Gemmobacter sp. 24YEA27: one gene and its partner. The protein of the gene in region 2 interacts with the protein of the main gene of each other region in a pairwise test. Links are inferred from orthologs where the notes say so. Each region holds a gene or a part of one and is shown on either strand. Other genes may lie near its edges.

The links. Proteins that work in one complex are often made in the same cells at the same time.
Region 1: the proteins of accC (region 2) and ribD interact in binary tests that used the Escherichia coli proteins (3 or more experiments, as listed by UniProt). The link is inferred for Gemmobacter sp. 24YEA27 from one-to-one orthologs.

The regions. Positions count from the first base shown.
Region 1 is NZ_JASJPW010000001.1:3,149,489-3,152,416, forward strand. What follows is about bases 66-2,920. They hold ribD (bifunctional diaminohydroxyphosphoribosylaminopyrimidine deaminase/5-amino-6-(5-phosphoribosylamino)uracil reductase RibD), read left to right. Parts: upstream 66-873; coding sequence 874-1,968; downstream 1,969-2,920. Other genes in these bases: nrdR (transcriptional regulator NrdR), read left to right, coding at 369-839; QNO18_RS15670 (trimethylamine methyltransferase family protein), read right to left, coding at 2,068-2,920. Also shown: more of QNO18_RS15670, read right to left, coding at 2,921-2,928. UniProt on the Escherichia coli protein: Converts 2,5-diamino-6-(ribosylamino)-4(3h)-pyrimidinone 5'-phosphate into 5-amino-6-(ribosylamino)-2,4(1h,3h)-pyrimidinedione 5'-phosphate.
Region 2 is NZ_JASJPW010000001.1:2,744,680-2,747,654, reverse strand. The notes cover bases 74-2,975. They hold accC (acetyl-CoA carboxylase biotin carboxylase subunit), read right to left. Parts: upstream 2,252-2,975; coding sequence 896-2,251; downstream 74-895. Other genes in these bases: accB (acetyl-CoA carboxylase biotin carboxyl carrier protein), read right to left, coding at 2,261-2,755; aat (leucyl/phenylalanyl-tRNA--protein transferase), read right to left, coding at 224-871; QNO18_RS13680 (DUF2155 domain-containing protein), read left to right, coding at 74-284. Also shown: more of QNO18_RS13680, read left to right, coding at 1-73. UniProt on the Escherichia coli protein: This protein is a component of the acetyl coenzyme A carboxylase complex; first, biotin carboxylase catalyzes the carboxylation of the carrier protein and then the transcarboxylase transfers the carboxyl group to form malonyl-CoA.

The sequences.
Region 1 (2,928 bases), 400 kb from region 2 along the record:
CGGGCGCAGATCGTCTCGCCGCCAGGCCCCTTTTGCACCCGGCCTGTCTCTCCCGGGCCTTTCAGGGCCTCCTGCGCCGATAACCCAGGGGCACCGCCCGGAAACACGGCGAGACAGGCGGCGGATAAAAGGGCGAGGCGCTGCGTCATGCATGAAATCGTAACATAGAAATGACAAATGCCATGCAAAAACACGCCCCTCCGGCGGGCAGCGTTTGAGTCCTCCCGGCCACACCTGGCCCACACAATATCCGGTGGTTAACTTTTTCCCTTTCTCCTCATCCGGTGGTGGTGCCTATAGTCAGAGCAATGAACCGGGGGAACACCCGGTCTTGAGGCAGGCCAATAACAACAAGCAAGGAGGGCGCGATGCGCTGCCCGTTCTGCGGTAATATCGACACCCAGGTGAAGGACTCGCGTCCCGCCGAAGATCACGTCTCGATCCGTCGTCGCCGTTTCTGCCCCGCCTGTGGCGGGCGTTTCACCACCTATGAGCGCGTGCAGCTGCGCGATCTGGTGGTGGTCAAATCCAATGGCAAACGCGAGGATTTCGACCGCGACAAGCTGGAGCGTTCGATCCGGATCGCGATGCAGAAGCGCCCCATAGACCCCGAGCGCATCGACCAGATGATTTCCGGCATCGTGCGGCGGCTAGAAAGCATGGGCGAAACCGATGTGCCGTCGCGGACCATCGGGGAAATCGTGATGGAATCCCTCGCCAGGATCGACACGGTTGCCTATGTTCGCTTTGCCAGCGTTTACAAGAACTTCCAGGCTGCGGGTGATTTCGACCGCTTTGTCAGCGAGCTGCGGCCCGCCACCGACAAGGCCGAGGAGTAATCCCCCGGGGCCCGAAAAAGGCCCCGGAGTGACCATGACCCGTCAGATCGATGAGACCCATATGACCCATGCCCTGCGTCTCGCGGCGCGGGGCAATGGCACATGCTGGCCCAACCCTTCGGTGGGATGCGTGCTGGTGAAAGACGGGCGGGTCGTCGGGCGCGGCACCACACAGCCCGGCGGGCGCCCCCATGCCGAACGCGTGGCGCTGGCCCAGTCTGGCGCGGCCGCGCGCGGCGCCACCGCCTATGTGACGCTGGAGCCCTGCGCCCATCACGGCAAAACCAGCCCTTGCGCCGAGGCGCTGGTCGCAGCCGGCGTCGCGCGGGTCGTCACCGCGATCACCGATCCCGACGCCCGCGTCGCAGGACGCGGCCACGCGATCCTGCGCGCGGCCGGCATCGAGGTGACCGAGGGCATCCTCGCCGCCGAAGCCACCGAGGTCACGGCAGGCTTTCTCAAACGGGTCACCCGCGGCCTCCCCTTCGTGACGCTGAAACTTGCAACCACGCTCGATGGCCGCATCGCGACGGGCACCGGCGAAAGCCGCTGGATCACCGGGCCGGAGTCGCGCCGCGCCGTCCATGCAATGCGGATGGCGCATGATGCAGTGATGATCGGCTCCGGCACCGCCCGTGCCGATGACCCGGATCTGACGGTGCGCGGCATCGGCGCGACCCGCCAGCCCATCCGTATCGTGATCGACAGCCAGCTGAGCCACCGCCCCGACAGCCGCCTCGGCCGCACCGCGCGCGAGGTGCCGGTCTGGCTGATGCATGGGCCCGATGCGCCCGCCGCCGCACAGACTGCCTGGGCCGCAACGGGCGCGAAGCTGCTCCCCTGCCCCAGAACCGGCCCCCATCTCGACCTGACGGCGGCGCTGCAAGTGCTCGCCGCCGAGGGCCTGACCCGCATCTTCTGCGAAGGCGGCGGCAGCCTCGCCGCAGCGCTGATCCGCGCGGACCTCGTCGATGAACTGGTCAGCTTCACCGCCGGCGCGCTGATCGGAGAAGACGGGCGCGCCGCCCTCGGCCCGCTGGGGCTCAGCGCCCTGCAAGACGCGCCCCGCCTGGATCTGATCGCGCAACGCCGCATCGGCACCGATACCCTCAGCCAGTGGAGATTCTGACCCTCGGCGCGCCACAAAGAAACAAGGCGCCCGTGTGGAACGCCCCGGCCCCTGCCTGAAAGGCCGCGGCGTGCTTGTGGCCCCCGCGCGCCCTCCGGCTCAGAAATCGGTCGGCGCGCCGCCTTCCTGCTTGCGCCGCGCCACAAAGCGCGCGAGCTCCTCCTGCGCCGTATGATCCATGGCCGGAGGCTCGAATTCCGCAAGGATCTGCTTATAGATCCGATGCGCCCGCTCGGCGGTCCAGGTCGCCCCATCCAGCGCCCAGGCCTCATAATTGCGCCAGTCGCTGGCAAAGGGCTGATAGAACGCGGACTGATAGCGCGCCTGGGTATGGGCGCAGCCAAAGAAATGCCCTCCCGGCCCGACCTCGCGGATCGCCTCCAGCGCGATGTCGTCCTCGCCGGAAGCAAAAGTCGCCTCCTCGAAATAGCGCTGGATCATTTGCAACACTTCGCAATCCATCACGAATTTCTCAGGGCTCGCGATCAGCCCACCCTCCAGCCAGCCCGCCGCGTGATAGACCATATTGGTCCCCGACTGCACGGCGGCCCAGAGCGAGTTCGAGGTCTCCCACATCGCCTGGCCATCGGGCACATTGGCCGCGCAAACGCCGGAAGACCGCAGCGGCAACCCGTAATACCGCACCAGCTGCCCGGTCATCTGCGTCGCGCGCATATATTCCGGGGTCCCGAACGCGGGCGCGCCCGATTTCATATCGACATTCGAGGTGAAGGTGCCGATCGCCACCGGACAACCGGGGTTGATATATTGCAAAAGCGCCACCGCCGCCAAAGCCTCGGCCAGCGACAAGGCCACCGCCCCCGCCATGGTCACCGGCGCCATAGCCCCCGCCAGCGTGAAGGGTGTGATCACCACCGGCTGGCCGCGCCGCGCAAGCCGCATCGCGCCGTCGAGCATCGGATAGTCGTGTTTCAGGGGCGAGACCGAGTTGATATTCGT
Region 2 (2,975 bases):
CGCGCGGTCAGGCGGCGACCAATGGGCGGCTGACGATCCAGCTGAACCAGTGCCGCTACCCCCAGGAAAACCCGGCCGCCGAGGCCGAGGCCCATCTGACCATTCTTGATTCCAGCCGCCAGGACCCGGTGTTTTCGGGCTGGATGCTGGCTTCGGCGCCGGCTTTGTCCGCGATGGATCACCCGCGCTATGACGTCTGGGTGCTGCGCTGCATTGTGCCGGGCTATAAGCCGCCCGAAACAATCGAGACGCCGGAAGAGACTGAAGAGGGCGAGGCCGAGTAACCCGTCGGGAGAAAGCTGGCCGTATGGCCCAGGGCCTCGCGCAGGCGGTCATGGTAGGCGGCGCGCGGGATTTCGACGCCACCAAGGCTGGCCAGATGCGGCGTGATGAATTGCGTATCGAGCAGCAGATAGCCACCGGCCCGCAGCCGGTGCGTCAGGTAAGCGAGCGCAAGTTTTGACGCATCGGTCCGGCGCGAGAACATGCTTTCACCGAAAAACGCCGCGCCGAGGCTGACGCCGTAGACGCCGCCGACCAGGGCGTCACCTTCGCGCACCTCAAGACTATGGGCGAAGCCCATCTCGTGAAGCGATTGATAAAGCGAGAGGATATGGGGGTTGATCCAAGTCTCTTCGCGGTCGGCACAGGCCAGAACCACATCGCGAAACGCCTCATTGACCGAGACACGCCAGGGCGCGCGGCGGATCGTTTTCGCGAGGCTGCGCGAGATATGGAACCCGTCCAGCGGCAGAATTCCGCGCCTGCGCGGATCGACCCAGTGGATCTCGGGATCGTCGCGCGATTCCGCCATGGGGAAAACTCCTGCCGCATAGGCGTGCAGCAGGAGCTCCGGCGTAATCTCAGACATCAGGCCGGTCAGTCATCGGGCCGGTCAGTCGCGCGGGGCGAGCTGGGCCGCGAGCCATTTCTCCAGCCAGTGGATATTGTAATCCCCGCTCTGGATATCCGGCTCGTTCAGCAGCGCCTCGAACAAAGGCACCGTGGTCTCGATCCCGTCGACGACCAGCTCGCCAAGCGCGCGGCGCAGACGGGCCAGGGCCTCGGGCCGGTCGCGGCCATGGACGATCAGCTTGCCGATCAGGCTGTCATAATAGGGCGGAATCGAATAGCCGCCATAGAGCGCCGAATCCATCCGCACCCCAAGCCCGCCCGGCGCGTGAAAGGTCTTCACCCGGCCCGGAGAAGGGGTGAAGTTCGGCAGTTTCTCGGCATTGATGCGCACTTCGATCGCATGGCCGTTCACTTCCAGATCGGCCTGGACGAAGGACATCGGCAGGCCTGCCGCGACGCGGATCTGTTCGCGCACGAGATCGACGCCATAGATGAATTCGGTCACCGGATGCTCGACCTGAAGGCGGGTGTTCATCTCGATGAAATAGAACTTGCCGTCCTCATAGAGGAATTCGACAGTGCCGGCGCCGATGTAATTGATCTTCGCGACCGCATCGGCACAGACTTTACCGATCTCGGCGCGCAGTTTCGGCGTGATCACCGGGCCGGGCGCTTCCTCGAACACCTTCTGGTGGCGGCGCTGCAGCGAGCAGTCGCGCTCGCCCAGATGGACCGCATTGCCTTTGCCATCCCCGAAGACCTGGATCTCGATATGGCGCGGTTTTTGCAGGTATTTCTCGATATAGACTTCGTCATTGCCGAAGGCGGCTTTTGACTCGGACCTGGCGGTCCGGAAGGCAATCTCAAGATCGGCCTCGGTCAGCGCGGTTTTCATGCCGCGCCCGCCGCCGCCGGCGGTGGCCTTGATGATCACCGGATAGCCGATTTCTTTGGCCACGCGCTGCGCGGTCTCGTAATCCGGCACGCCGCCATCCGAGCCGGGAACCACCGGGATCCCCAGTTCTTTCGCGGTCTCTTTCGCGGTGATCTTGTCGCCCATGATGCGGATATGCTGGGCGGTCGGGCCGATAAAGGTGATGCCGTGATCTTCCAGCGCCTGGGCGAAATCGGCATTCTCCGACAGGAAGCCATAGCCCGGATGCACGGCCTGGGCGCCGGAAATCTCGCAGGCCGAGATCACCGCCGCCTTGTTCAGATACGACCCCGAAGAGGCCGCCGGCCCGATACAGACGGATTCGTCCGCAAGCCGCACATGCATCGCATCGGTGTCGGCAGTCGAATGAACCGCGACCGATTTGATGCCCATTTCCCGGCAGGCCCGGATCACGCGTAGCGCGATCTCGCCCCGGTTGGCGATCAGGAGTTTTTCAAACATCCGATGGCCTCACTCGATGATCATCAGGGGCGCGCCAAATTCGACCGGCGCCGCGTCATCGACGACGATGCGCTTCACCGTGCCGGATTTCGGCGCCGGGATATGGTTCATCGTCTTCATCGCTTCGATGATCAGAAGCGTCTGGCCTTCCTTGACCTGAGCGCCCACGGTGACGAAGGGCGCAGCACCAGGTTCTGCCGAGAGATAGACCGTGCCGACCATGGGCGAGGTGACCGCGCCCGGATGCTGGGTCGGATCTTCCGAGGCGACCGGGGCTGCGGCCAGTGCGGCTGCAGGGGCGACCCCGGGGGCAGCGGCATAGACCGGCGCCGGCGCGGCAACAGCCGTGGTCACGATATTGGCCTGTTTGACGACCCGGACCTCAAGGCTGTCATCTTCGCCATATTCGCGTTTGACGGCGATCTCCGTCAGCTCGTTCTTGTTCAGAAGCTCGGCGAGTGCCGAGATGAATGCGACGTCTGCGTCGGAAGAATGTTTGCTCATGCCGTCCTCTGATGGCGTTTCATCGCCTGTTGACTTTGTTGCACCTGATTGAACGGCGCGGATATGGGCGCGATTGTCAGCGCTCACAAGGCCCCGTTTCTGCTGATCTCCGCTTATAGGGCAGCCATTCACCAGAGAAAAGCGCCGATCCATCACCCCGGGCCCGAGGCGCTGATTGGCGCTTTTTTCAGCTGCGCGCATGCGGCCCGCAGCCTGGGGA